One region of the Streptomyces sp. NPDC088097 genome, then DNA from elsewhere that is predicted to be linked to it. Evidence: riboswitches for the same ligand, from Rfam matches in the RefSeq annotation. Region 1 holds a riboswitch; each other region holds the start of a gene.
The links. A riboswitch is a leader RNA that binds a small molecule or an ion and turns the genes downstream of it on or off. The one in region 1 is predicted to bind cobalamin.
Positions count from the first base shown of each region.

Region 2: another riboswitch for cobalamin. It lies ahead of ACIOD1_RS06225 (ribonucleoside triphosphate reductase); the one in region 1 lies ahead of metE (5-methyltetrahydropteroyltriglutamate--homocysteine S-methyltransferase).
Region 3: another riboswitch for cobalamin. It lies ahead of ACIOD1_RS00375 (energy-coupling factor ABC transporter permease); the one in region 1 lies ahead of metE (5-methyltetrahydropteroyltriglutamate--homocysteine S-methyltransferase).

Region 1 covers NZ_JBIUTJ010000003.1:102,584-112,173, forward strand. The annotation lists gene ACIOD1_RS10545 (GlsB/YeaQ/YmgE family stress response membrane protein) at 1-190, opposite strand, end outside; cobalamin riboswitch at 517-667, shown strand; gene metE (5-methyltetrahydropteroyltriglutamate--homocysteine S-methyltransferase) at 852-3,176, shown strand; gene ACIOD1_RS10555 (adenosylcobinamide amidohydrolase) at 3,266-4,000, shown strand; partial or broken gene ACIOD1_RS10560 (3-hydroxybutyryl-CoA dehydrogenase) at 4,009-4,638, shown strand; gene ACIOD1_RS10565 (SAV_915 family protein) at 4,970-5,320, shown strand; gene lysA (diaminopimelate decarboxylase) at 5,333-6,667, shown strand; gene ACIOD1_RS10575 (copper resistance CopC/CopD family protein) at 6,969-8,828, shown strand; gene ACIOD1_RS10580 (chaplin) at 8,927-9,166, opposite strand; gene ACIOD1_RS10585 (biotin/lipoate A/B protein ligase family protein) at 9,393-9,590, shown strand, end outside.
Region 2 covers NZ_JBIUTJ010000002.1:28,679-38,268, reverse strand. The annotation lists gene ACIOD1_RS06260 (VOC family protein) at 1-210, opposite strand, end outside; gene ACIOD1_RS06255 (LUD domain-containing protein) at 215-847, opposite strand; gene ACIOD1_RS06250 (lactate utilization protein B) at 844-2,322, opposite strand; gene ACIOD1_RS06245 ((Fe-S)-binding protein) at 2,319-3,074, opposite strand; gene cobF (precorrin-6A synthase (deacetylating)) at 3,093-3,845, shown strand; gene ACIOD1_RS06235 (aminotransferase class V-fold PLP-dependent enzyme) at 3,832-4,989, opposite strand; gene ACIOD1_RS06230 (anaerobic ribonucleoside-triphosphate reductase activating protein) at 5,163-5,759, opposite strand; partial or broken gene ACIOD1_RS06225 (ribonucleoside triphosphate reductase) at 5,756-7,516, opposite strand; cobalamin riboswitch at 7,604-7,757, opposite strand; gene ACIOD1_RS06220 (endo-1,3-alpha-glucanase family glycosylhydrolase) at 7,822-9,549, opposite strand.
Region 3 covers NZ_JBIUTJ010000001.1:79,412-89,001, reverse strand. The annotation lists gene ACIOD1_RS00390 (ATP-binding cassette domain-containing protein) at 1-159, opposite strand, end outside; gene cbiQ (cobalt ECF transporter T component CbiQ) at 156-905, opposite strand; gene ACIOD1_RS00380 (energy-coupling factor ABC transporter substrate-binding protein) at 909-1,295, opposite strand; gene ACIOD1_RS00375 (energy-coupling factor ABC transporter permease) at 1,295-1,993, opposite strand; cobalamin riboswitch at 2,022-2,217, opposite strand; gene ACIOD1_RS00370 (flavodoxin family protein) at 2,367-3,116, shown strand; gene ACIOD1_RS00365 (hypothetical protein) at 3,186-3,743, opposite strand; gene ACIOD1_RS00360 (SsgA family sporulation/cell division regulator) at 3,860-4,267, opposite strand; gene ACIOD1_RS00355 (hypothetical protein) at 4,481-4,795, opposite strand; gene ACIOD1_RS00350 (L-serine ammonia-lyase) at 5,064-6,446, opposite strand; gene ACIOD1_RS00345 (APC family permease) at 6,579-8,237, opposite strand; gene glyA (serine hydroxymethyltransferase) at 8,392-9,590, opposite strand, start outside.

The sequences.
Region 1 (9,590 bases):
TGGAGACGTCGAAGAAGCCGTCGATGGAGTCGACACCGAAGATGACCTTGCCGAGCCAACCGCCGAGCAGACCACCGGCGATGCCGATCAGCATCGTGATGATGATGCCGCCCGGGTCCCTGCCCGGCATAAGAGCCTTGGCGATGGCGCCCGCGAGCAGCCCTATCAAGATCCAAGCGATGATGCCCATGACGCTTCTCCTACCTCGTCGTGTCCAGCCGTTCTCATCGCATCGTCTGCACCGTCCCGCCGCTTTCAAACGGGTGTGGCACCCGCCGAAACGCGAGCGGCGATCCCGGACCGGACGCGCCGCCGAAGTTCATCCGCACGTCGACTCGCTGCGCCCCCGCCTCGCGGCCTCGCGGCCCTGCGGGACCGCGAGATTCGGACGGATCCTCCGTCGGAGCGGCCGGTTTCGGCCTTCGGACGGTAGGCGGGGGTCGCCAGTGGGTGATCACTCGCTTTAGGGTGGTCGGTGCAGCTGGTTCGCCCCCGTCCGCCAGGCGGGGTGCGTCGTAAGAGGGAACCCGGTGGGAATCCGGGACTGCCCCGCAGCGGTGAGTGGGAACGACCGCCGTCATGAGCACTGGACCCGGGACGGGTCTGGGAAGCGACGGCCAGTAGGTGCCGGCCCCCGTGGCCTGCGTGCCCGCGAGTCCGAAGACCTGCCCGTTGCCCGCACGCGACCGTTTCGCGTGCGGAAATCTCGGTGACCTCGTGGGCGGGTCGGCGTACACAGCGAGCGGCACGCGCGGCTTCCCTCCGCGATGTGGGCCGCCCGTTCTGTCGTTCCTTCGCGTCCGCGTCCCGTCTCCGGGATGTCCAGGACACATCTCGCGAAGGAGAGTTCCGTGACATCGAAGCCCGCAGCCGCGGCAGCACGAGCCACCGTGTACGGCTACCCCCGCCAGGGTCGGAACCGGGAGCTGAAGAAGGCCGTCGAGGGCTACTGGAAGGGCGGGGTCAGCGCCGAAGCCCTCCGGGAGACCGCGGCCGACCTGCGCCGTTCGAACTGGCGGCAGCTGGCCGACGCCGGCATCGACGAAGTGCCGACCGGCGATTTCTCGTACTACGACCACGTCCTGGACACCAGCGTCATGGTCGGCGCGGTCCCCGCACGCCACCGCGCGGCGGTCGCCGCCGACGCCCTCGACGGCTACTTCGCGATGGCCCGGGGAACGCAGGACGTGGCCCCGCTGGAGATGACCAAGTGGTTCGACACGAACTACCACTACCTGGTTCCCGAGCTCGGCCCGGACACCTTCTTCAGCGCCGATTCCACCCGGCAGGTCGCCGAGCTGAAGGAGGCCCTGGCCCTCGGACACACCGCCCGCCCGGTCCTCGTCGGCCCCGTCACCTACCTGCTGCTGGCCAAGCCCGCCCCCGGCGTCGCGGACGACTTCCAGCCGCTGACCCTGCTCGACCGGCTGCTCCCCGTCTACGAACGGGTCTTGGCCGACCTGCGCGCCGCCGGCGCCGAATGGGTGCAGCTCGACGAGCCCGCCCTCGTCCAGGACCGCACCCCGGCGGACCTGAACGCCGCCGCCCGCGCCTACCGCGACCTCGGGAGCGCCGGCGACCGCCCGAAGCTGCTGGTCGCCTCGTACTTCGGACGGCTCGGCGACGCCCTCCAGGTGCTCGCCGCCGCCCCCGTCGAAGGCCTGGCGCTCGACTTCACCGACGCCGCCGCCGCGAACCTCGCCGACCTCGCCGCGGTGGGCGGCCTCCCCGGCAAGCGCCTGGTCGCGGGCGTGGTCAACGGCCGCAACATCTGGATCAACGACCACCAGAAGGCGTTGACCACCCTCGGCACGCTCCTGGGTCTCGCCGACCGGGTGGACGTCGCCGCGTCCTGTTCCCTGTTGCACGTCCCGCTGGACGCCGCCGCCGAACGCGACATCGATCCGCAGCTCCGGCGCTGGCTTGCCTTCGCCCGCCAGAAGACCGGCGAGATCACCACCCTGGCCCGGGGACTGGCCCAGGGCACCGGCGCCATCGCGGCCGAACTCGCCGCCAACCGCGCCGACCTCGCCTCCCGCGCCTCCTCCGCCCTGACCCACGACCCGGCCGTCCGCGCGCGGACCGCCGCGATCACCGACGCCGACGGACGGCGCTCGCAGCCCTACGCGCAGCGGACCGCCGCACAGCGCGCCCTCCTGAGCCTGCCGTTGCTGCCGACGACCACCATCGGCTCCTTCCCCCAGACGAACGAGCTGCGCGCCGCCCGCGCCGACCTGCGGGCCGGACGGATCGACGCCGTCGGGTACGAGGACCGGATCGCCGCCGAGATCCGCGAGGTGATCGCCTTCCAGGCGAAGGTCGGAATCGACGTCCTCGTCCACGGGGAGCCCGAGCGCAACGACATGGTGCAGTACTTCGCCGAGCGGCTCACCGGCTACCTCGCCACCCAGCACGGCTGGGTCCAGTCCTACGGCACCCGCTACGTGCGCCCACCGGTGCTGGCCGGGGACATCTCCCGTCCCGAGCCGATGACCGTCCGCTGGACGACGTACGCCCAGGCGCAGACGGCCAAGCCGGTCAAGGGCATGCTGACCGGGCCGGTCACCATGCTCGCCTGGTCCTTCGTACGCGACGACCAGCCCCTCGGGGAGACCGCCCGGCAGGTGGCGCTCGCCCTGCGCGACGAGGTCGACGACCTCGAAGCCGCCGGTACGTCGGTCATCCAGGTCGACGAGCCCGCCCTGCGCGAGACCCTGCCGCTGCGGGCCGCCGACCACGCCGCGTACCTGGCCTGGGCCACCGAGTCGTTCCGGCTCACCACCAGCGGGGTCCGGCCGGACACGCAGATCCACACGCACATGTGCTACGCCGAGTTCGGCGACATCGTCCGGGCCATCGACGACCTCGACGCGGACGTCATCAGCCTGGAGGCCGCCCGCTCCCACATGCGGGTCGCCGACGAGCTGGCCGCACACGGCTATCCCCGTGAGGCCGGCCCCGGTGTCTGGGACATCCACTCGCCCCGCGTCCCGAGCGCCGGGGAGGCCGCCGCCCTGCTGCGCAAGGGCCTCGCGGCGATCCCCGCCGAACGGCTCTGGGTGAACCCCGACTGCGGTCTGAAGACCCGTGGCTGGCCCGAGACCCGCGCCTCCCTGGAGAACCTCGTCGCCGCCGCGCGCGAGGTCCGCGCGGATCTGACGACCGACCGCTCCTGACCCGGTGGCGGGTCCGGGACGGACGCCCGCCGGGCCGTCCGCCCCGGACCTGCTCCTTCGGGGCCCTGATCAGCGGGTTAGGGTGCGGGATGCCCTACGCGCCCCTCGACCTGTCCGCCGTGGACCGTCTGCCGCTCCTGTCGCGCGTGGAGGACGGCCGGACGTTGCCGATGCTCCTGTGGGTGCCGGGGCACAGCCGGCGCATGATCTCCAGCGCGCCCCTGGGCGGCGGCATCGGCGAGCGGCACTGGGTGCTCAACGCGCAGGTGGCGCACGGATACCGGCGGACGGATCCGGACGTCCACCTGGCCGCACTCGCGGCGCGCGCCGGAGCGTCGGGGCCGGGCGTGGGCCTGATGACGGCCGCCTCGGTCGCCGATCACGGCCGCGCCTCGGACGGCGGCGTGTGGGCCCTGGCGTCCGCCGGGCTCGGTGTACGGGGCTGGGCCGCCGACCCGGCCCCCGGCGTCCCGGGGCCCCGGTCGGCGGGGACGATCAACATCGTGGTGTCCGTACCGGTCGCCTTCTCCGACGCGGCCCTGGTGAACGCGGTCGCGACGGCCACCGAAGCCAAGGTGCAAGCCCTGCGCGACGCCGGGGTGGACGCCTCCGGCACTCCGACCGACGCCGTGTGCGTCGCCGCGCCGCATCCCGCGGCCGGACGACCGGGCGAGCCGTTCGCCGGCCCGCGTTCGGTGTGGGGCGCGCGGCTGGCGCGGGCCGTGCACGAGGCCACGTACCACGCCTGTCTGCGCAGTCGTGGCCCGGAACGGCCGCTCGCCCCGGGAGGGACGAGCGACCTGGGCGGGGTCAGCGGTGGGTGAAGTCCGGCGACCTCGACGACCGGCAGCTCGTGATCGAAGCCGTGGTGGAGGACGCCGAGGCGAAGATCGCGGTCTTCGCCGCCCTGGACAAGATCGTCGAGGACCACGAGGCCGTCCTGGCCACCAACACCTCGGCCATCCCCGTCATGCGCCTGGGCATGGCCACCGGCCGCGCCGACCGCGTCATCGGCCTCCACTTCTTCAACCCGGTGCCGGTCCTGCCCCTGGTGGAGATCGTCGCCTCCCTCCACACCTCGGCCCGGGTCAAGGCCGCGACGGAGGCGTTCGTACGGGACACGCTCGGCAAGACCGCCGTCCACGCACAGGACCGGGCCGGCTTCGTCGTCAACGCCCTGCTCGTTCCGTACCTGCTGTCGGCCGTCCGCATGGCCGAATCCGGCTTCGCCACGGCCACCGACATCGACTCCGGCATGGTGCTCGGCTGCGCCCACCCCATGGGCCCGCTGAAGCTCGCGGACCTCATCGGCCTCGACACCGTCGCCGCCATCGCGGAATCCCTCTACGCCGAGTTCAAGGAGCCCCTCTACGCCCCGCCCCCGCTCCTCCTGCGGATGGTCCAGGCGGGGCTGCTCGGCCGCAAGACCGGCCGCGGGTTCCACACGTACGGCCGGGACTGAGCGGGATTCCCCTCCGAGACGGGCATCGCGAGCCGTACGATGCGTTCTGCTCCGGCCCTCCACGGCCGGACCCACAACCGCACGCGCGCACAACCGGGGGCAGCCGGTGGGAATCCGGCGCCGGCCTCACCGGCCCCGCCGGCCTCACCACGTTCCGCCGCGGTCGACGGGCGTCAGTGAGGTGTATGGAGCGGGGCGTTCCGCGTCAAGGTGGCGTCAGGGGGGCGGGCGCGAGGTGCGGGGCCGGGGATAGCTTCGGTAGCGCGCCCCGGACCGCCTCCCCGCGGCCGGGGCGCCACCCATCGTTCGTGGTTTCCCCAGGGAGAGCGCCATGTGTCTGTTCCGGTACGAAGACGACCCCGAGCCCGAGGAACCCGTCCCGGCCGGGCTCCTGTACGTGCCCGTCCGGCCGGGAAGCGCGGGCGCGGCGGGGACGGTGATCCGGCTGTTCCGCACGCCGTTGGGCCTGCGCACGGCCGTCGGTTTCACCCGTGTGGAGCGACTGACCGCGACCCTCGGCGACGGCCAGGCCCGCGTACGCCTGTCGGAGTCCCTCCTGCGGGAGTTGTGCGCCCCGCTCGGCGCGGAGCTGATCACCGTCGACCCGACGCTGTCGGCTCCCGCCGTCACGCCGGCGACCCACCGGCCGGACCGGGACCCGGTCCGCACCGTCCGAGCCTGAAGGGGGAACTCCATGACCGTCACCGCTCTGCCCGAGGTCGCCCCCGGCGCGGACGACCTGTCCGTCTGGCCCGCCTCCGCCGACCGCCTTCCGCACGGTGGCCTCGCCGTCGGCGGGGTGTCCCTCGCGGAGATCGCCGACCGGTTCGAGACGCCGGTGTACGTGTTGGACGAGGGCGAGGTGCGGGCCCGCTGCCGTGCCTACCGCGCGGCCTTCCCCGACGCGGACGTGCTGTACGCCGCCAAGGCCTTCCTGTCCCGGGCCATGGTCCGCTGGGTCGACGAGGAGGGGCTCGGCCTGGACGTGTGTTCGGCGGGCGAGCTCGAACTCGCCGTCACCGCGGGCTTCCCCGCGGACCGGGTCGTCCTGCACGGCAACGCGAAGTCGCCCCGCGACATCGAGGCCGCGCTGCGGCTCGGGGTGGGCCGGATCGTCATCGACAGCTCGTCCGAGACGGCCCGGATCGCCGCCGCCGTGGGCACGGGCGGATTCCAGCGGGTGATGGTCCGGGTCTCCCCCGGGGTCTCGGCCGGCGGCCACGAGAAGATCCGTACGGGTACGGACGACCAGAAGTTCGGCCTCTCCCTCGCCGACGGCTCCGCGCAGCACGCCATCGCCCGGATCCTGGGCCAACCCCAACTCGAACTCACCGGGTTGCACTGCCACATCGGCTCCCAGATCACCGAGGTCAGACCGTACGTCACCGCGGTGCGCCGGATGGTGGGGCTGATGGCCCGCATCCGCGACAGCCACGGCGTCGTCCTCCCGGAGTTGGACATGGGCGGCGGGCACGCGATCGCCTACCGACCGGGCGAGGCCGCCCTCGACCCCGCCGTCCTGGCCCGAGGGCTGCGCGCCGAACTCGCCGCGAGCTGCGCGGCGGCGAGGCTGCCCGTCCCCCGCCTCGCCATCGAGCCCGGCCGGGCGGTCGCCGGACCGGCCGGGGTCGCCGTCTACCGGGTGCTCGCCGTCAAGCACACCGGGGAGCGGGTGTTCGTCGCCGTGGACGGCGGCATGAGCGACAACCCCCGACCGGCCCTGTACGGGGTCCGGTACGCGCCCCGCCTGATCGGCCGACGGAGCGCCGCCGGGGCGCGTACGGCCACGGTCGTCGGGCGGCACTGCGAGGCGGGCGACGTCCTCGCCGCCGACGTGGAGCTGCCCGGGGACGTCCACCCGGGCGACCTGCTGGCCGTTCCGGTGGCCGGCGCCTACCACCTGTCGATGGCCTCGGGCTACAACATGGTCGGCCGCCCGCCCGTCGTCGCCGTCCACGAGGGCACGGCACGCCTCCTGGTGCGGCGCGAGACCCTGGCCGACTTCCGCGGCCGGGACATCGGGGGGTAGGCCGTACCGGCGCGGGTCGCCGGTCACGAAGCGGCGCGGGGCCTCGCCCGACGGGCGTACCCATACAGCAGGAAGGGGCCGGTCGAGCACGACGCGGCGGTCTTTGGCGGAAGTTGCGCAACCCGATCGCGCTCGTCGTGGGCGGGGCTAGCGTCCAGCACTGCGGTGGGGGCCCGTCCCCCACCGCTGAGCCCCAGAACCCCAGGCGGGCCCGGCACCCCGTCCGACCTCGGTCCCGGCGACCGGCGCGGACGCCGCCGACCGGCGCCGCCGATGACGATCGCCCCGGAGGCCGCCCCTCATGCCCAGCGGATCGAGCCCCGCGAGGATGTCCGCGGTCGTCCTGACCCTGGTCGCCGTCCTGTGCGCCCTGGTCCTCGGCGGGGCCGGCCCCGCCCCCGCGCATGCCGGCCTCAGCGGCTCCGACCCCGCGGACGGCGCCGTCCTCGACACGGCCCCGGAACGGATCACGCTCACCTTCACCGAATCGGTGAGTTTCCCCGACGGGGCCTTGCGCGTGCTGTCGCCGAGCAACGAACGCGTCGACCCGCGGCCGCCGCAGCACGCCGACGGCCGGGACGACACGGCCCGGGTGGCACTGCGCGGGAACCTGGCCCGGGGCACCTACACCGTGGCCTGGCGGGTGGTCTCCGCCGACGGTCACCCCATCTCCGGCGCGTTCACCTTCTCCGTCGGGAAGCCGTCCGGGACCACCGCGGTGGTGGCGGGGACCTCCCCCGCCGACACGTGGGCCGGCCGGCTGTACGGCTTCTTCCGCTACGTCGCCTACAGCGGCCTGGCGTTGCTCGTCGGAGCCGCGACGTTCGTCCGCGTCTGCTGGCCGGCCGCGGGCGGGATCCGCGGGCCGCGCCGCCTGTTGGCGGGCGGCTGGGTGGCGCTGGCGACCTCGACGGTGGCCCTGTTGTCGCTGCGCGGCCCGTACGAGAGGGGCGGCCCCCTGTCGTCGGCCTTCGACCCGTCCCTGTGGGGCCGAACGCTCGCGGGGAGGCCGGGAATCGCCCTGGGCGTGCGGCTCCTCCTGCTGGCGCTCGCCGTCGTGTGGTGGCGGCGGACGCCCGTACGAGACGGTGTCCGTGCGCGGTTCGGCGCCGGAGCGGCCCTCGCCCTGGGTCTGGCGCTCACCTGGGCCGCCGCCGAACACGCCTCCGCCGGCATCCAGGTGCCCCTCGCCGTCCCCGTCGCCGTGCTGCACCTGCTGGCCATGGCGGTGTGGTCGGGCGGTCTGGTCACCCTGCTCGGCGCCCTGCGCCACCGAGGGCCCGACGGTCGTGAAGTCCCGGCTTCCGCGATCACGCGTTACTCGGCGCTGGCCTTCGCCGCCGTGGTCGTCCTGGTCGGCACCGGGCTCTACCAGTCGTGGCGTCAGGTGGGTTCCTGGGAGGCCCTGTCCACCACCTCGTACGGCAGGATCCTCGTCCTCAAGGTCGCCGCGGTGGTCGTGGTGCTGTGCGTGGCGGGCCTCTCCCGACGGTGGACCGCCCGCCTGGTGGACGGGGCGACGGAGCAGGCGCTCGCCCGGCCCGTGCGCATACGTGTCCCGCAGACGGTCGGCGCGCCCGGTGCGTCGCCGGGGCCGGATGGCGACAGGGCCCCGGCCCTTCGCAGCGGTTCGGGCGACGGCGGCGAGGCGCCTGACGTCGACGCGGCGCTCCACCGGCGTCGGCTGCGCCGCACCGTGGGTGTCGAGGCGGCGGTCGCTGTCGTCGTCCTGGTGATCTCGACCGTGCTGACGGGGACCCAGCCGAGCCGAGCCGCCGCCACGGCCGCCGCCGCCGCGACGTCCGCGGGGCGGGAACCGGCGGTGAAGGTGGTCACGATCCCGTTCGACATGGGGACGGCGAACCACCACGGCACGGTACAGATCACTCTGGGACCGGGGCGCGTCGGCGAGAACACCGTGGAAGCGGTGGTGTTCACGGCGGACGGCGGCATCTCCACCGTCCCCGAACTGCGGCTCGCCCTGACCCGACGCGACCTGGGGATCGGGCCGCTCGACGCGAAGCTCAAGGACCGGAAGGGCTACTGGGCCGCCTACGACCTGAGGCTGCCGACGGCCGGCCCGTGGGACCTGGCCCTCACGATCCGCACCACCGACATCGACCAGGTCACCGTGAACGCCACGGTCGGCGTCACGCCCTGACGGGCAGCAGCGCTTCGGGCCGGTACGAAGGCCGCACCGGGCGGGCGCCGCGGGCACGGGGGATAACTCCGCCCGTGCGCGCGGCGCCGCCCGGTCGGTCAGGCGTTGACGCAGGTGTTGCCGAACGCCGGGTTCAGCAGGCCGATGACGCTGACGGAGTTGCCGCAGGCGTTGATCGGGATGTGGATGGGCACCTGGATGAGGTTGCCGGACAGGACGCCCGGCGAGCCGATGGCCGCACCCTGGGCGCCGGCGTCGGCGGAGGCGATGGACGCCCCACCGATCACGACGGCGCCGGCGGCGAGGGCGAGGCAGGCGCTCTTCAGGACACGTGACATGGGGATGTCTCCTTCAGGAGGGTGTGACCGGCCGCCCCGGGCGGGCCGCCGTACGGCCCCGTCCGGGCCCGCACCTGCACTTCGTCATGGCCTGCCATCCGGCTTGGCGGTGGACGCGATGTTCCCTCGCACGGGTGACGCTCCGCCACCGGGCACGGCGTCGGATACCGTGGGGTGTCCACGCAATACCGGTCAAGCCGGTCATGGCTTCGAGAGGCGTCTACCGGTGCACGGTGAGTACAAGGTTCCGGGCGGCAAGCTCGTCGTCGTCGATCTGGAGCGCGAGGGGGGCCACCTGCGCGACGTACGGGTCTCCGGCGACTTCTTCCTCGAACCGGACGAGGCCCTCGACGCCGTCAACGGGGCCCTCGAAGGTGCTCCGGCCGATGCCGACGCCGCCGCGCTGGCCGCTCGGATCACGGCC
Region 2 (9,590 bases), on a different contig from region 1:
GCCGACGCGGGCGAGCTGGGCGTCGCCCTTGGCCCGGGCCAGCAGCAGCGCCGACTCCTTCGCGGCGGGCGGGCGGACCACGATCCAGCGGGAGCCGTCGGGGCGGGCGGTGTCCTCGACGAGGTCGAAGCCGAGGGCGCGGGTGTAGAAGTCGAGGGCCTCGTCGTAGTCGCGGACGAGCAGGGCCGTGAGGGCGATGTGGGAGGGCATGCCCCTATTCTGCCGCCGCGTCGAGCAGGACCACGTCCAGGGTGCGCGGGCCGTGGACACCCTCCACCCGGTCGAGTTCGATGTCACTGGTGGCGGAGGGGCCGGAGATCCAGGTCAGCGGGCGGGTCGGGTCGAGGCGCTCGAGGGCCCGCGGGACGGAGTCCACCACCTGCTCGGGGACGCGGACCACGCAGACGTGGTGGTCGGGGATCAGGGTGATGCGCCTGCGCCCCTGGTCGGGGCCCCCGTCGAGGACGATCGTGCCGGTTTCGGCGATGGCCAGGGCGCAGCCGGTGACCACCCCGCCGACGCGGTCCAGCTCGGCCCGGGTGGAGGCGGCGCGGTCGTGGACGCGGGTGGGGTCGGCGGCGGAGAGCCAGTGCGGGGGCAGGGCGGGCGGGACGAGGATCTCGCGGTGCGGGGAGAGGAGCCGCCCGAGCAGGGTCGGGAGACCGTGCTCGTCGGTGCGGTGGACCCGCGCCCGGTAGGCGGTGAGGTGCGCGGCCAGGAGGTCGACGCGCTCGGCGGGGGTGCGCCGGCCGTGGACCCCGAGGTAGTCGCGGGGGACGGCGGGGTCCGGGCCGGTGTCGGCGGCGGCGCGGCGGATGCGGGCCAGGACGCGGTCCTTGCTGCTCACTGCGGGGTCTCCCGTTCTCTCGCCCACCAGTCGCGGAAGGACTCGGCCGGGATGTCCGGCAGTTCGCGGATGTCGGTCCAGGCGCGGCCGGGTCCGGGGAGCCGGCGCGGGCGCAGTCGCCGGGCCCGGGACAGCAGTCGCTCCCCCGCGCGCAGGGCGCCGGGGTGGTCGAGGAGGAGGCGGGCGGCGCGCATGGCGGCGCGCTCGGCGGTGTGGCCGTGGGCGGGGCGGATGCGGACGCGGACGCCCTCGCGGGTCACGGCGCCGCCCTGGGCCACGCGTTCGCGGAGGTGGACGAGCACCTCGGGGATGTCGATGGCGACGGGGCAGACCTCGTAGCAGGCCCCGCACAGGGTGGAGGCGTAGGGCAGGGTGGCGTCGATCTCGCTTTCGGTGCCGCGCAGTTGGGGGCTGAGGATGGCGCCGATGGGGCCCGGGTAGACGGAGCCGTAGGCGTGGCCGCCGGCGCGTTCGTAGACGGGGCAGACGTTGAGGCAGGCGGAGCAGCGGATGCAGCGCAGGGCTTGGCGGCCGACGGGGTCGGCGAGGGTGTCGGTGCGGCCGTTGTCGAGGAGGACGAGGTGGAAGGCGGAGGGACCGTCGCCTTCGGTGGTGCCGGTCCACATGGTCGTGTACGGGTTCATCCGCTCGGCCGTGGAGGAGCGCGGCAGGGTCTGGAGGAAGATCTCCAGGTCGCGGAAGGTGGGGATGACCTTCTCGATGCCGACGACCGAGATCAGGGTGTCGGGGAGGGTCAGGCACATCCGGCCGTTGCCCTCGGATTCGAGGACGACCATGGTGCCGGTCTCGGCGACCATGAAGTTGGCGCCGGAGACGCCGACCTTGGCGCGCAGGAACTTCTCGCGCAGGTGCAGGCGGGCCGCTTCGGCGAGTTCGCGCGGGTCGTCGCCGAGGTCCTCGGGGGCCGGGCGGCCCCAACTTCCCATCTCGGAGCGGAAGATGTCGCGGATCTCCGCGCGGTTGCGGTGGATGGCGGGGACCAGGATGTGGGAGGGCCGGTCGTGGCCGAGCTGGACGATCAGTTCGGCGAGGTCGGTCTCGTACGCGGCGATGCCGGCGGCTTCGAGGGCCTCGTTGAGGCCGGTCTCCTGGGTGGCCATGGACTTGACCTTGACCACCTCCCGTTCGCCGGTGGCGCGGACGAGGTCGGTGACGATCCGGTTGGCCTCCTCGGCGTCGGCCGCCCAGTGCACGGTGCCGCCCGCCGCGGTGACGGCGGACTCCAACTGCAGCAGGTAGCGCTCCAGATGGCGCAGCGTGTGGTCCTTGACGGCCTTGCCCGCGGCGCGCAGCCGGTCCCAGTCCTCCAGTTCGGCGACCGCGTGGGCGCGTTTGTCACGGATGGTCCGGGTGGCGTGGCGCAGGTTGCCGCGCAGCACCTCGTCCCGTACGGCTTCGCGGGCCGCGGCCGGGAAGGCGGGGAAGGCGGGCATGCCGAGGTGGGTGCGGCTCATCGCAGGGGTTCCTCCTCGGTGGCGGCCAGGATCTCGGCGAGGTGCAGGGTGCGCAGGGGGGCGCCGGAGCGGCGCAGGGTGCCGTCGAGGTGGACGAGGCAGGAGTTGTCGGCGCCGCACAGGACGGAGGCTCCGGTGCCGGTGGCGTTGCGGATCTTGTCGGCGGCCATGGCGGCGGAGACGTCCGGGTTCTTGAGGGCGAAGGTGCCGCCGAAGCCGCAGCACTCCTCGGCTCCGGGCAGTTCGACCAGGTCCAGGCCCTTCACGGCGGTGAGGAGCCGGCGCGGGCGCTCGCCGAGGCCGAGGGAGCGCAGGCCGTGGCAGGAGGGGTGGTAGGTGACGGTATGCGGGAAGTGGGCGCCGACGTCGGTGACGCCGAGGACGTCGACGAGGAACTCGGTCAGCTCGTACACGCGCGGTACGAGGTCGTGCGCGAGGTCGGCGAGCGCGTTGCCGCGGCCCTCCTCGGCGGCTTTGCGGCCGATGCGCGGGTAGTGCTCGCGGACCATCGCGGCGCAGGATCCGGAGGGGGTGACCACGTACTCGTGGCCCGCGAAGGCCTCGGCGGTGCGGCGCAGCAGGGGTTCGCTCTCGCGCCGGTAGCCGGTGTTGTACTGCGGCTGCCCGCAGCAGCTCTGGGCGGCGGGGAAGTCCACGTCGACTCCGAGGCGCTCCAGGAGGCGTACGACGGCGATGCCGGTCCGGGGGTGGATCGCGTCGTTGACGCAGGTGACGAACAGGGCGGCGCGCATGGTGGGCACAATAGCGGGGTGAAGAAGTTCTCAGTGATCGGCATCGGCGCGGGCGACCCGGACCACCTGACCCTCCAGGCGGTACGGGCGATCGGCGCGGCGGACGCATTCCTCATCCTGGAGAAGGGTGAGGAGAAATCGGATCTGACGGGGTTGCGGCGGGCCATGCTCGACGAGCACGCCCGGCCGGGTCACCGGCTGGTGGAGGGCCGGGACCCGGACCGGGACCGGGATCCGGCGGCGTACGCGCCGACGGTGGACGGCTGGCGCAGCGCGCGGGCGGAGATCTTCGAGCGGTTCATCGCCGAGGACCTGGCCGAGGGCGAGACCGGTGCGTTCCTGGTGTGGGGCGATCCGTCCCTGTACGACTCCACCCTCGCGATCCTCGACGAGGTCCTCGAACACGGCCGGGTGGCCTTCGAGCACGAGGTGGTGCCCGGGATCAGCAGCGTCTCGGCGCTGCTGGCCCGGCACCGGACGAACCTGAACCGGGTGGGCCGGCCCGTCCAGATCACCACCGGCCGGCGGCTCGCGGAGGGTTGGCCGCAGGACGTGGACGACGTGGTGGTGATGCTGGACGCCCGGCACGCCTTCACGGCCCACCTCGACCGGGACCTCTACATCTACTGGGGCGCCTACGTGGGCACCCCGGACGAGATCCTGGTCTCGGGGAAGCTCTCGGAGGTGGCCGGCCGCATCGAGGAGCTGCGGACCGAGGCCCGTGCCCGCAAGGGCTGGATCATGGACACGTACCTGCTCAGGCGCCCTTGAGGTAGGCGGGCAGGGCCGCCGCGAGGCGCTCGTACTCCTCGGCGCGGTTGTAGACCTGGCCGCAGACGCGGATGCCTCCGCCGCCGGGTCGGGGCCAGATCAGGACGCGCGTACGGAGCTTCGTGGCGAGTTCCTCGCGCAGGGCGTAGGCCTCGTCCTGGGTCTCGGCGTTGCCGGGCGGCAGCAGCAGGGAGCGGAAGGGCAGGCCGGGGGTGTACGGGAGGGCGGTGAGCCCGGGCAGGGCGGCGAGCAGCCCGGCGCCGTAGGCGGCCAGGGCGCTGTTGTGGGCCCGCACCTCGGCCGCCCCGAGGCTCTCCAGGAGGTCGAGGCCCTCGGGGGCGGCCAGCCAACCGGTGTAGTCGGTGGTGGCGCGGTACTCCACGGAGCGCGGGAAGCCGTGGTGGTCCTCCCAGGAGGGGGACAGCGCCCGTACGCGGGCCCGGTGGGCGGGGGCGACGGCGAGGACGGCGCTCCCGGAGGGGGCGTAGCCCCACTTGTGGAGGTTGCCGAACCAGAAGTCGGCGCCGGCGGCGAGGGGTTCGGCCAGCATGCCGGGGGTGTGGGCGCCGTCGACGACGGTGGTGACGCCCCGGGCGGCGAGGTCGGCGAGGAGGCGGGGTCCCGCGATGAGTCGGGCCGTCGGCGAGCTGACGTGGTCCAGGAGGGCCACCTTGGTGCGCGGGGTGAGCGCGGCGAGCACGGCCTCGCGGACGGCGTCCTCGTCGGGGAGGTGGGGGTCCAGGGCGACGGTGGTGACGGGCGCGCGGCGGGCCGCGGCGGCGACGACCGTTCCGTAGCCGTGGTCGGTGACGAGGATCTCGTCGCCTGCGGCGAGGGGGACGGCGTCGAGGGCGAGGTTGGCGCCTTCGGTGGCGTTGGCGATGAAGCCGATGCCGTCGGGGTCCGCGCCGAGGTGGGCGGCGATCCGGGCGCGTGCGCCGACGAGCCGTTCGGCGACGGAGTTGAAGAAGGCGTCGGGGTCGGCGTGGAGTTCGGCGCGGAGCGTCTCCTGGACCTGTTGGACGGGGAGCGGGACCGCGCCGTAGGACCCGTGGTTGAGGTGGGCGACGGCGGGGTCCAGCCGGAAGAGGGCGGCGCCCCCCGGGAAGGCGGGCGGGGCGGACGGAGCGGGCAGGTCGGGCACGGGGACCTCCGGTCGGCGTGGGGCTTCCCCCGGATGGTGCCCCGATCCGGCGCCCCGGGGCAGGGCCGATTCGGTCGAAGTGGCCTGGATCGGGGCCGGTCGGCCCGTGTTCCGGGCGCGCCGCACGGCCCCGCCCCGGGCGCGCCGCCGGAGGTCAGGCTGCGCTCCGGCTCCTACGGTGTGGCCGCGCGGGCGGGTTGGCGTACGGGCGGGGCGGCTCCGAGGGAGGCGAGCCAGGCGTCGAGGTCGGTCAGGGCCCGCCCGTCGAGGAGGGCGGGGTCGACGGTGGTGCGGAGTTGGTGCGGCACCCCGGAGGCGAGCAGCAGGCGCAGGCTGCGTTCCGCCGAGGCGGCGGCGTGGCCGATCCCGGTGACCCGCTCGTAGCGGCCGGGCGGCGCCTTCACGTCGAAGCCGACCCAGTCCAACAGGCCGGCGTCCAGGAGCCGGGCGAAGCGGCGCGGGAAGGCACCGCCGGTGTGCAGCCCGACCTCCAGGCCCAGCGCGCGGGCCTCCCGTACGGCTTCGGGCAGGCCGCGCTGGAGGAGGGGTTCGCCGCCGGAGAAGACCACGCCGTCCAGGAGCCCGGTGCGGCGGGCCAGGTGCCGTGCGACCTCGTCCCAGCCGGCGGCGGCCGGCGCTCGGGCGGGGAGCAGTTCGGGGTTGTGGCAGTAGCCGCAGCGCCAGGGGCAGCCCTGGCAGAACACGGTGGTCACCAGGCGGCCGGGCCAGTCGCAGGTGGACAGTGCGAACCAGCCGCCGATCCGGATCACAGGGCCGCCTCGGGAGCCCGGGAGGGGGCGTCGGCGGGGGCGCCCGAGGAGGCCCGGAAGGGGACCCGTTCGGCGTGCTCGCCCTTCTTGCCGATGTTGAGGGAGGAGACGGGGCGGTGGTAGCCCATCACGCGGGTCCACACCTCGCACTCGGCTCCACAGGTGGGGCAGGCGGGCCTTTCGCCGTCGAGGTAGCCGTGCTCGGCGCAGATGGAGAAGGTGGGGGTGACGGTCAGGTAGGGCAGGCGGAAGTTCTCCAGGGAGCGCCGCACCAGCTTGCGGCAGGCCTCGGCGGTGGGGATCCGTTCGGGGGTGTAGAGGTGCAGGACGGTGCCGCCGGTGTACTTGGTCTGGAGTTCGTCCTGGCGCTCCAGCGCCTCGAAGGGATCGTCGGTCCATCCGACGGGCAGCTGGCTGGAGTTGGTGTAGTACGGGTTGGCCTCCGTGCCGGCCTGGAGGATGCCGGGGAAGCGGGCCCGGTCCTCCTTCGCGAAGCGGTAGGTGGTGCCCTCGGCCGGGGTGGCCTCCAGGTTGTAGAGGTGTCCGGTGCGCTCCTGGAACTCGGTCATGCGGGCCCGCACCCGGTCCAGGAGCCGGAGGGCGAGGGCGTGGCCGGCCGGGGTGGTGATGTCGTCGGCGTCCGCGGTGAAGTTGCGGATCATCTCGTTGATCCCGTTGACCCCGATGGTGGAGAAGTGGTTGCGCAGGGTGCCGAGGTAGCGCTTGGTGTAGGGGAACAGGCCTCCGTCGATGAGGTCCTGCACGGTGACCCGCTTCAACTCCAGGCTGTCCCTGGCCAGCTCGCACAGCCGGTCCAGTTCGGCCATCAGGGCGTCCTCGTCGCCGGCGTAACGGTGGCCGAGGCGGGCGCAGTTGAGGGTGACCACGCCGAGGGATCCGGTCTGTTCGGCGCTCCCGAAGAGGCCGTTGCCGCGCTTGAGGAGTTCGGTGAGGTCGAGCTGGAGGCGGCAGCACATGGAGCGGATCATGTGGGGTCGCAGTGCGGAGTTGATGAAGTTCTGGAAGTACGGGAGCCCATACTTGGCGGTCATCGCGAAGAGCCGCTCCGCGTTCTCGCTCTCCCAGGGGAAGTCCGCGGTGATGTTGTAGGTGGGGATGGGAAAGGTGAACACCCGCCCCGTGGCGTCGCCTTCGGTCATGACCTCGATGTAGGCCCGGTTGAGGAGGTCCATCTCCGCCTGGAGGTCCCCGTAGGTGAAGTCCACCTCCTCGCCGCCGACGACGGGCACCTGGTCGCGCAGGTCCTCGGGGCAGGTCCAGTCGAAGGTGAGGTTGGTGAAGGGGGTCTGGGTGCCCCAGCGGGAGGGGACGTTGAGGTTGTGGACCAGCTCCTGGACGCACTGGCGGACCTGCTCCTACGTCAGCGCGTCGAGGCGGACGTAGGGCGCGAGGCAGGTGTCGAAGGAGGAGAAGGCCTGGGCCCCGGCCCATTCGTTCTGGAGGGTGCCCAGGAAGTTCACCATCTGACCGACGGCGGAGGACAGGTGCCGGGGCGGGGCGGAGTCGATCTGCCCGGGTATCCCGCCGAGTCCCTCGGTGAGCAGGGTGCGCAGGGACCAGCCGGCGCAGTAGCCGGAGAGCATGTCCAGGTCGTGGAGGTGGAGGTCGCCCTCGCGGTGGGCGCGGGCCACCTCGGGCGGGTAGACCTGCTCCAGCCAGTAGGTGGCGGTCAGTTTGCCCGCGGCGTTGAGGATGAGGCCGCCCAGCGAGTATCCCTGGTTGGCGTTGGCGTTCACCCGCCAGTCACGGCGTTCCAGGTATTCGGTCACGGTCTCTACGGCGTCGACGGACGTCACGGCAGCCCTCCCACGAGGCTTCGCACGGATGTGTGGATCGGCGCCGGCAGGTGTCGGACTCGCACGCCCGGGGGCGCGCTCACCGTTGCGGGGCAGTCCCGGATTCCCACCGGATTCCCTGTTGCCTCGGTCGGGGCGGACATGAGCGAGGCCCCGCCGAACCGGCAGGGCCAACACTACATATGGATGTGACCGCAAGCCGCGACCACTAGATATTGGGTGACCAAGGTCCTCGAAGGGAGGACTTAGGGCCTGCGTCCACTGCTCGCCGCGTAGTACTGGAGGTCCTGCACCTCGACCTTGCGGTCGACCGGATAGGGCAACTCCACCCCGGCCAGGGACCGGCCGCCCCGGACCACCGCCGCCGAACTGGTGCCCGGCCCCAGCGGCAGCAGGCGGGAGTGGACCCCGGCCGGGGCCTCGTGCTCGCCGTTGACGGAGCCGACGGTCGTACGGACGGTCCCGGACTCGGCGAGGAAGCTCAGCACCTCGACGGTGTCGCGGGGGGCGGCGCTGCCCTTGCGCGGGGACATCACCACCTTCTGGTCGCCGGACGGGTCGGCGGCGGCGAACTGGGTGCGGCCGGTGAGGTAGAGGGTGTCGCGGACGATCTCGGGCCATGCGCCGGTCTTGAAGCGGGTCAGGTAGTAGGAGGTGAGGTCCAGGTAGGTGTAGCCGTTGTGCAGGGACGGGGCGAACTGGCTGCCCTCGGAGTAGTCGTTCCAGGTGGTCAGTTGGACCCAGTCGGCGCCGTCGTCGATGGCGTGCGTCCAGGTGGAGCGCAGGGTGGCGGTGTTGCCGGCCTCGTCGTAGATCCCCTGGTTGGGGCGGGCGTCCTGGACCGACACCGGCTGCATCCAGATCTTGCCGAGGTCGTGGGCGCGCCGGGCGTCGCGGGCGGCTCCCTCCTGGCCGACGTAGCTGCGGCTGCCCCATTCGGAGAACCCGTAACTGATGGGCGCGAAGGACTCGTTGTTGGCCCCGTAGTCGAGGAAGAGTGGGACCAGCGCGGTACGGACCTGGTACTTCGACGTGAGCACTTCCATGAACCGGCTCCACCAGGCGGCGCTCTTGGCCTCCGCCTTGAAGGGGGACACCACGAGCCGCCCGTCACCGAGCCGGTGCGCGGCGGGAGCCGCGGCGAGGGTGGCGACGGCGTCGGCGAGCACGCCCGGGTCGTCCGTGCCGAGGGAGGTCATGTCCGGCATCAGCATGATCCTGAAGGCGGGATCCACCGAATGGGCCGCCCGCATCAGGAGGTTGGAGCGTTCCCAGTTCTTCCCGGAGAGGGAGAGCAGGTCGAGGGTGAACCCGTCGATGCCGGCGGCGCGGGCGGTGCGGACCTCCTGCTGGAGGTTGGCGTACTCCCACTCGCCCTGCCGGGGTGCCACGGGCAGCGGGCGGTCGCGCAGCAGGCCCCCGTAGCGCTCGTGCTTGCCGTTCTCCCCGTCCGGGTCGAGGTAGTTGCGGGTGTAGTAGTCGGCGTCGGCGCTCGCGTTGTCGAGGGAGAGCGGGTACGGGGTGAAGTAGTGGGCGAACACCAGCTTCCGGCCCGCGGCCCCGGTGCGCAGTGCGGTCGGGTCGGGGAGGTCGAAGGGCAGGACTCCGGCGGGCCGCTCGCCCGCGCCGTCGCTCCGGACCCGCAGGGCCGCGGACGGTGTCGGCTTGGCACTGCCCGGCGAGGCCGCCCGGTCGGCCTCGGCGCCCGGGGAGACCCCTGCGGAGGCGTCGGGCGCGGAGGAGGGCCCGGTGGTTCGGGACGCCTCGGCGGCCGGGCGCGCGTCGTCCTGTCCGGCGGCGGCCCGGAAGGGGTCCCAGAGGATGCCGGTGACGGCGCAGAGGCCGACGAGGAGGAACGTGGAGAGGAGCAGGGTCAGTAAGGGGCCGCGTCTGCGGAGGCGGGAGCGGCGCCGGTGCGAGGCGGGCCCCGCCCGTCCCCGCGCGCGCCGGTCGGCTCGCCGGTCCGGTGTCATCGTGGAGCCCCTCCCAGGAATATGCCCCGGTGCCGGGACTG
Region 3 (9,590 bases), on a different contig from region 1:
CCCGCTCAGCAGCCGCATCAGGGTGGTCTTCCCGCTGCCGTTGCGGCCCAGCAGGACCAGGGCCCGGCCGGGCGCGATGGCGAAGTCCACGTCGCGGAGCACGGCCGGGCCGTCCTCGTAGGCGTAGCCCGCTCCGGTCAGCTCCACCAAGGGGGTCACAGGTACAGCTCCTTCAGTACGAGGGTCCCCGCGACCAGACCGGCCAGCAGGGCGGCGGAGGCCGCCAGGAACGGCCGCGACAGCCTGGCCTCCGGGACCAGCACCCGCAGCGCGCCGTCGTAGCCGCGCCCGGCGAGGCCCTCCTGGAGCCGGGCGGCGCGGTCGAAGGCCCGTACGAAGGAGGTCGCCGCGAGCCCGGCCAGGGAACGCCACACCGCCGCCCGGCTCGTCCGGCCCAGGCGCGCGGCCTGGGCCCGGCGGACCTGGGCCATCGAGTCGAGCAGCAGGAAGCCGATCCGGTACATGACCAGGGCCACGTCCACCACCGGCGCCGGCACCCCGGCCCGCACCAGACGCGGCAGCACGTCCGAGACCGGTGTGGTGAAGGCGAACAGCAGCACCCCGAGCGAGGCCGCCGAGGTCCGCAGCAGCAGCTCGGCGGCGTGCCGGGGCCCGTCGGGGGCCAGGGAGAGGAAACCGGCCGGGCCGCCGACCGACACCAGCAGCGGCAGCGCCCCGGTCACGCAGAAGCCCAGCGGGACCCGGAAGGCCCGCCACAGCTGCCGACCGGCGACCCCGGCCGGCCCGAGCAGCACGGTCAGGGTCGCGGCCGCCACCAGCGGACCGCCGGGCCAGGGCGGCAGGCACACGGCGCTGACCGTGAGCCCGAGCCCGAGCAGTGCCTTCTCCAGGGGGTGGCGGCCCCGCCAGCGGCTGGAGTGGGCCGCCACGTCGATGGGCAGCACCGGCTAGGCCTCCGGCGCGGCCGGGGCGGGGGCGCCGGCGACGGCCGTCCGGGCGGCGCCCGTGTCGGATGCGGCGTCGGCGGCCGCAGCGGCGGCGGCCCCTTGGCGGCGTCCCTTGCGCACGCCGAAGTAGTAGGCGAGCACGCCCGCGCCCAAGGCCGCCTGGAGGGCGAACAGCGCCGACTCGATCTCCCCGGAGGGGGGTTCGTACAGCGGGGAGAACCAGGGCTCGTAGTCGGGCTTCAGCTCGGTGATGGCCGTCTCCGCCTGCGCGTCCGCGCCGGCGAACGGCTCCTCCTTGCCGTCGCCCATGCCCAGCGCGAGCGGGAGCACGGCCAGCGCCGCGACCAGGAGCAGCAACAGGGTGTTGATCTTCGCGTTCCTCGACATCAGAGCGCCGCCTCCGTCTTCTCCTGCTTGCCGCCGGTGAGCCGGGCGACCCCGAGCCGGACCAGGTCGGACTTGCTGGACTGCATCAGCAGCCGCATCACGAGGACGGTCAGCAGCCCCTCGCTCACCGCGAGCGGGATCTGGGTGAGGGCGAAGATGCCCGCGAACTTCTCCAGCGAGCCGACGAAGCCGCTGCTCGCGTCGGGGAAGGCCAGCGCCAGCTGGACGGAGGTCACGCAGTAGGTGACCAGGTCGGCGAAGAAGGCGCCGAAGAAGACGGTCACCATCAGCGGCGCCCCGGACTTCCGCAGCAGCCGGTAGACGGCGTAGCCGGCCCAAGGCCCGGCGATGGCCATCGAGAAGACGTTCGCGCCGAGGGTGGTGAGCCCGCCGTGCGCCAGCAGCAGGGCCTGGAACAGCAGGGTGATCGTGCCGAGCACCGCCATGATGGGCGGCCGGAACAGGATGGCGCCGAGCCCCGTCCCCGTGGGGTGCGAGCAGCTGCCCGTCACCGAGGGGATCTTGAGCGCGGACAGGACGAAGGTGAACGCTCCGGACGCCCCGAGCAACAGGGTGCTCTCCGGGTGGGCCTTCACCTCGCGGGTGAGGGCGCGTACGCCGTGGACGACGAACGGGGCGGAAGCGGCGCCCCAGGCGACCGCGTGCAAGGGGGGCAGGAACCCCTCGGCTATATGCATGAGTAGAGAGACCTCTCCAGCACCTCGTGGATGGACGACGCGCCTCGGCCGGTCTCCTGGCTGACGGGTACTGATGCCCTGGCTCCGCCTTCCCGGGTCCGTGCGGTCTCCCGCGCGGGCCCAGTGGCTTCCCGCAGGAGTGGAGCCGGACTTCCCGATCACAGTGGCGAGGGCCGCGCCGGTTTTCCACCGGCTTCCCGAACACCAAGGCCCGTTGACCCTAGTCGGCCGCGCGTACGGGCACCAACCCGGCCCTCCCGGGGCGTCCGTGGCGGCAGGCCCCCCGTGGCTGCCGGCGCCCGTGACGGCCGGCCCTCGCCCGTGCGGGTGCGGTGCGGTGGCGGGGGCGGGCGGCGGTGGGCAGGGTGGGAGCGTGCCAGCAGACTCCCCGGACCCCCGGGCCTCGCAGGAGCCCTCGGGCCCCGACTACTCCGACCTCTCCGCCGTCTTCGTGAACTGCACGCTCAAACGGTCGCCCGAGACCAGCAACACCGAGGGGCTGATCGCCAAGAGCCGCGCCGTCATGGAGGCCGCGGGCGCCCGGACGGAGCTGATCCGGGCCGTCGACCACGACATCGCCACCGGTGTCTGGCCGGACATGACCGAGCACGGGTGGGAGAGCGACCAGTGGCCGGTCCTCTACAGCCGGATCATGGACGCCGACATCCTCGTGCTCTGCGGGCCCATCTGGCTGGGCGACAACAGCTCCGTCATGAAGCAGGTGATCGAGCGGCTCTACGCCTGCTCCTCGATCCTGAACGAGCAGGGCCAGTACGCCTACTACGGTCGGGTCGGCGGGGCGCTGATCACCGGGAACGAGGACGGCGTCAAGCACTGCGCCATGAACGTCCTCTACAGCCTCCAGCACCTCGGCTACGCGATCCCGCCGCAGGCCGACGCGGGCTGGATCGGGGAGGCCGGCCCCGGGCCCTCCTACCTGGACGCCGGCTCCGGCGGTCCCGAGAACGACTTCACCAACCGCAACACGGCCTTCATGTCCTGGAACCTGATGCACCTCGCCGCCCTGCTCAAGCGGGCCGGCGGCATGCCCGCCCACGGAAACCAGCGCTCCCTGTGGGACGCGGGCTGCCGCTTCGACTTCCCGAACCCCGAACACCGCTGAACCGGCCGGGTACGGGACGGGCCCGGGGCGGCAGACGCCCCGGGCCCGTCCCGTACCCGCCGACGACCGTCAGCAGGTGTTCGGGTGCGCGACGTCCAGCACGAAGCGCTCCGGCGAGTGCAGGACGCTCGTGGTGTAGGTCGGCTTGGTGTCGAAGGCGGCGCCGAAGGTCACGTACCCCTCGAAGTCGCCCGTCATGGCGAGGCCCTTGAGCTTGCTGAGGTAGATCTTCTGGAGCTTGGGGCCCTGGTAGACGCTGTGCCCGGCGTCGTCGTGGGCGTCCGCGGGGTGGAGGCGGACCTCAAGGAAGTACGTCCCGGCCAGCGGGACGGGCTTGCCCGATCCGTCGTAGACCAGCTCGGAGACGGGGGTGACGGTGACCGAGGGCAGGGAGCCCTCGACGTCGATCACGATCCGGTCGAAGGTGCAGTGGCCGCCCCAGCGGGCGTTGACGACGTACGGGTTGTGGGCCGCCGCGGCCTTCGTGGCCTTGGCGGCGCCGGCGGAGGAGGCCGCGGACGCCGGCGCGGCGAGGCCTATGCCGACGGTGAGCAGCGCGCCCGTGGCCAGGGCCACGATCCGGCGGCTGCGCGGGGAGTGGGTGCGGTGCGGGCGGTGGTGACGCATGACGTCCCCCCGGATTCTCTGAGACGGGGACTTGCTGCCACTGCCTGAGACACCGCCGCGCCGCCGCCGGTTCCCGACGGCGCCGAACCGTTACCGGGCGCTGTCGCCGGCCCCGGTCAGTGCGCCAGGAGGGTGCTCAGCTGTGCGTCCAGGTCGTAGTGGCGGCGCTCCTGTCCGCGCGGGACCAGCTCGGTCATCCGCCGGCACAGCGCGTGCACGTCCTTGGCGCGGGCGGAGATCACGCAGCTGCGGGGGCCGTTCGTGAAGGCGAGGAGGACCCGGGGTTCGGAGCCCTGGCGCTGGGGCCAGACCTGTATGTCGCCCTCGCCGGTGGCGAGGCTCTGCCCGTCGATCAGCAGGTCGCGGGAGAAGACCCAGCGGGCGAGGTGCGTTCCGGCGCCCCGCAGGTCGACGGCCAGCTCGTACGGCCGGTCGGTGCGGTAGACGAAGACCCCCTGGAGCGGGACGGTCAGGGGTGCGACTTCGAGCCGCAGGGGCAGGACGCGGTGCTCGGTGCTCGCCATGGAGGCTGCCTCTCTTCGCGCGGGGGCGATTTTCGGCCCCCCGAGGCACGCTAGTCCACGCCACGAGCCGGGCCCGGGGCCGAAGGTCCCGACCCGGACGGGCCGCTCGGCCCCACTTCCCGGACCGCCGCCGGCGGGCCCGCGCACGCGACGAGCCCGCCCTCCGAGAGGAGGACGGGCTCGTCGGGCCTGCGGCGGCAGGCGGGGCGACCGCTACGGAAGCGGGTTGTAGATCAGCGCCTCGTGGGAGTTGGACTGCCCGATGGCGGTGAAGCCGGAGCCGTTGGCCTGGGCGCCGTTGTTCTGGTTGGACGCCCCGAGGCCGGACGCGACCTGCTGCGCGGTGGAGGAGTTGCCGAGGTTGCTGCCGCCGACTCCGCTGCCGAGGATCCCGGCGAGGGCCGCGTTCGAGGCGGTGCCCGCGGCGCCGGCCCCGTTGTCGGCCTGCGCGACGCCCGAGAGGGCGGCGACGGCGAGGGGGAGCGATGCGAGCGCCGCCATCACGCGGATGGTGCGGGTGCTTGCCATGGTGAAGCCTCCAGTACGCAAAACAGCAAGGGTCCGAGGCGGTTGGCCGACCGCCGGGGGGTGACGCGACGTCGTGGGATCACCCTTGCCCACTTGATCACCAAGAAACCAGCCCAGACCGGACCGTTCCCTCGCAAGCGTGATCAACTCGTTCCAAACCTGGGATTGTTGGCCACCCGGTGCGGTGGGATGGCCTGATTTCACACCCTGTGGGACGAGTAGGGGCCCGGCGCGCACGCGCCGGGCCCCTACCGCTTCGAGTCGCCGGTCAGCACTCGATGACGTTGACCGCGAGACCGCCGCGCGCGGTCTCCTTGTACTTGACCTTCATGTCGGCACCGGTCTCCTTCATGGTCTTGATGACCTTGTCCAGGGAGACCTTGTGGGTGCCGTCGCCGCGCATCGCCATCTTCGCGGCGGTGACGGCCTTGACGGCCGCCATGCCGTTGCGCTCGATGCACGGGATCTGGACCAGCCCGCCGACCGGGTCGCAGGTCAGGCCCAGGTTGTGCTCCATGCCGATCTCGGCCGCGTTCTCGACCTGCTCCGGGGTGCCGCCCAGGACCTCCGCGAGGGCGCCGGCCGCCATCGAGCAGGCCGAGCCGACCTCGCCCTGGCAGCCGACCTCGGCGCCCGAGATCGAGGCGTTCTCCTTGAAGAGCATGCCGATGGCGCCCGCCGAGAGGAGGAAGCGGACCACCCCGTCCTCGTCCGCGCCCGGCACGAAGTTCGTGTAGTAGTGCAGGACCGCCGGGATGATGCCCGCGGCGCCGTTGGTGGGGGCGGTGACGACCCGGCCGCCCGCCGCGTTCTCCTCGTTCACGGCCATCGCGTACAGCGTCGCCCACTCCATGGCGTGCGCCTGCGGGTCGCCCTCGGCGCGCAGCTGGCGGGCGGTGCCCGCGGCCCGGCGCTTGACCCGCAGCCCGCCCGGGAGGATGCCCTCGCGGGACATGCCGCGCGCCACACAGGCCTGCATGACCCGCCAGATCTCCAGGAGGCCCTCGCGGATCTCCTCCTCGGTGCGCCAGGCCTTCTCGTTCTCCAGCATCAGGGAGGAGATCGACAGCCCGGTCTCGTTGGCGAGGCGGAGCATCTCGTCGCCGGAGCGGAAGGGGTACTTCAGCTCGGTGTCGTCGAGCTTGATCCGGTCCTCGCCGACCGCGTCCTCGTCGACGACGAAGCCGCCGCCGACGGAGTAGTAGGTCTTCTCCAGCAGGGGGGCGCCGGACTCGTCGTAGGCGAAGAGGGTCATGCCGTTCGCGTGGTACGGCAGCGAGCGGCGGCGGTGCAGGATCAGCTGGTTCGGCTCGTCGAAGGCGATCTCGTGGACGTCGCCTATCTCGGCGCCCAGCAGCCGCAGCCGCCCGCTCTTGCGGATGCGTTCCACCTCGGCGTCGGCGGTCTCGACGTTCACCGAGCGGGGGGAGTGCCCCTCCAGCCCGAGCAGGACCGCCTTGGGGGTGCCGTGCCCGTGTCCGGTCGCGCCGAGGGAGCCGAAGAGCTCCGCGCGCACCGAGGTGGTCTGGGCGAGGAGACCGTCCTTCTTCAGCCGGGCCACGAACATGCGTGCCGCCCGCATCGGGCCGACCGTGTGGGAGGAGGACGGGCCGATGCCGATGGAGAAGAGGTCGAAGACGGAGATGGCCACTGGCGGACTCCCTTGTCTGCTCGTGGGTGGTGAGGGGCAGGGGTGGTGGTGCGGTGGGGGCGTTCTGCGGATTTTGTCCGGCAGCCGAGCCTAACGCCTGGAGGTGAACGTTTCGGCGGCCGGACGTGGAGCTCAGGCGTGGGTCAGCTCGCGCTCCACCACGTCGTCGGTGTCGTCGTGCGCCCCGTCGGAGCCGTCCAGTACGGGGTCCGGGCCCGGCAGGCCCGCGTGGTGGGCCTTGACGCCGGCGTTCACGGCCCAGAAGTACGTGACGAGCGCCATGGCAGCCACCAGGGCGATGTCCACGCCGCCGGGGACGATCCCGTGGCCGCCGAAGTCGCTGGAGCCGAGCCAGGACAGCAGGGACAGGGCCCCGAGGAAGAAGACGATCCACCAGGCGGGGGCGAACTGCCGCTTGAGGTCCTTCTCGCCCTTGCGGGACAGGACCAGCGCGGCGACGGGGGCGGCCAGCAGGGTCAGGGCGGTGACGATGCCCGTGTTGGGCCACTTCGACCAGTACAGCGCGCAGGCGGCGAAGACGAAGGTCAGCGGGCAGAGGATCTTCGCGGCGGGGAGCCGGAAGGGGCGGGGCAGGTCGGGCTTGGTGCGGCGGAAGACGCCCACCGCGATCGGGCCGATCAGGTACGAGATGACCATCGCGGCGGAGATGATCGGCGCGAGGGTCTTCCAGCTGTGGCCGACGGTCACCAGCAGCACCACGGAGAAGCCGAGGTTCAGCCACATCGCCGGGCGGGCGGTGCCGTAGACCGGGTGGGTCCGCTTGAGCCGCTCGGGGAAGAAGCCGGTCTCGGAGAGGTTCTGCACCATGTAGGCGGCGGACGCCACGTTGGCGATGTTGGAGCCGGCCGGGGAGATGAAGGCGCCGAACTGGAGCATCACCACGACCCAGTGGATCACCAGCAGCTTGGCCAGCTCGGCGAAGGGGCTGTTGAAGTTCACGCCCGACCAGCCGCCGGCCTGCGCCAGGTGCTCGGGCGGTACGGAGCCGATGAAGGCCGTCTGGAGGGCCAGGTAGATGACCAGGCCCAGGGAGAGCGCGCCGACCAGGGCGATCGGGATGGCCCGGCCCGGGTTCTTGGCGGCGCCGCCGAGGTTCACGACGGCCTGGAAGCCGTTGAAGGCGAAGACCACGCCGGAGGTGGTGACGGCGGTCAGGACGGCGGTCCAGCCGTTGGGGGCGAAGCCGCCGTGGGACGTGAAGTTCTCGGTGTGGAAGCCGGAGGCGATCAGCGCGACCACGGCGAGGACCGGGATGGCGAACTTGACCAGGGTCAGGGCCGCGTTGATCTTCGCGAGCAGTTGGATCGACCAGTAGCAGGACAGCCACAGCAGGAAGGTCAGCCCGAGCGCGACGAACATCCCGAAGGTGGTGAGCTGGTGGGACTGGGCGTCCACCAGGTCCTTGGCCCAGGCGAAGCTCCAGGAGGACATGTACTGGGTCGCGGCGATGGACTCGATCGGGATCAGCGAGGCGACCGCGATCCACACCGCCCAGCCGGTGATGAAGCCGAGCACCGGGCCGTGCGAGATGGCGCCGTAGCGGGCCATGCCGCCGGGGATCGGGTACGCGGAGCCCACCTCGGCGTAGGACATGGCGATCATGCCGATGAACACGGCGCCGATGACCCAGGCGACGAGCGCCGCGGGGCCGGCGACCTGGGCGGCGGTGCCCGCGCCGAAGAGCCAGCCCGATCCGAAGATCGAACCGATTCCGATCATGATCAGCGCGAAGAGACTGAGTCCCTTCCTGTTCGCCGCACTCATGTCCATGGGGGTGTCCGTCCTGAAGAGGATGCCTTTACGTCAAGCCTATTTGCCGATTTTTGGTGGATTCAGGGGCGATGGGGGGCATCCGCCAGGGACATAGGTCATGAAAAGGGCCCGGCCCTGTGGAAAACACGGCCGGGCCCTCCCGTCGGTGGGGTTACAGCGACGGGTACAGCGGGAACTTCGCGGCCAGGGCGGAGACCCGGGCCTTGAGGTCGTCGGCGTCGAAGGACGGCTTCAGCGCGGCGGCGATGATCTCCGCCACCTCCGTGAACTCCTCGGCGCCGAAACCGCGGGTGGCGAGCGCCGGCGTACCGATGCGCAGGCCCGAGGTGACCATCGGCGGGCGGGGGTCGTTCGGGATGGCGTTGCGGTTGACCGTGATTCCGATCCCGTGGAGCCGGTCCTCGGCCTGCTGACCGTCCAGCTCGGAGTTGCGCAGGTCGACCAGGACCAGGTGCACGTCGGTGCCGCCGGACAGGACGGAGACGCCCACCTCGGTGACGTCCGGCTGGACCAGGCGCTCGGCGAGGAGCTTCGCGCCCTCCAGGGTGCGCTCCTGGCGCTCCTTGAACTCGGGCGAGGCCGCGACCTTGAAGGAGACGGCCTTGGCCGCGATCACGTGCTCCAGCGGGCCGCCCTGCTGACCGGGGAAGACCGCGGAGTTGATCTTCTTGGCCAGCTCCTGCGTGGACAGGATGACGCCGCCGCGCGGACCGCCGAGGGTCTTGTGCGTGGTGGTGGTGACCACGTGGGCGTGGGGCACCGGGTTCGGGTGCAGACCCGCGGCCACCAGACCGGCGAAGTGCGCCATGTCGACCATCAGGTACGCGCCGACCTCGTCCGCGATGCGGCGGAAGGCGGCGAAGTCCAGCTGGCGCGGGTAGGCGGACCAGCCCGCGACGATCAGCTGCGGCTTGGACTCCTTGGCGAGGCGCTCGACCTCGGCCATGTCCACCTGGCCGCTCTCGTCGACGTGGTACGGAACCACGTTGTAGAGCTTGCCGGAGAAGTTGATCTTCATGCCGTGGGTCAGGTGACCGCCGTGGGCCAGGCTCAGACCCATGATCGTGTCGCCCGGCTTGAGCAGCGCGAACATCGCGGCGGCGTTGGCCTGCGCACCGGAGTGCGGCTGGACGTTCGCGGCCTCGGCGCCGAACAGCGCCTTGACGCGGTCGATCGCGATCTGCTCGACCACGTCGACGTGCTCGCAACCGCCGTAGTAGCGGCGGCCGGGGTAGCCCTCGGCGTACTTGTTGGTCAGGACCGAACCCTGGGCCTCCATGACGGCGACCGGAGCGAAGTTCTCCGACGCGATCATTTCCAGGGTGGACTGCTGGCGCACGAGCTCGGCGT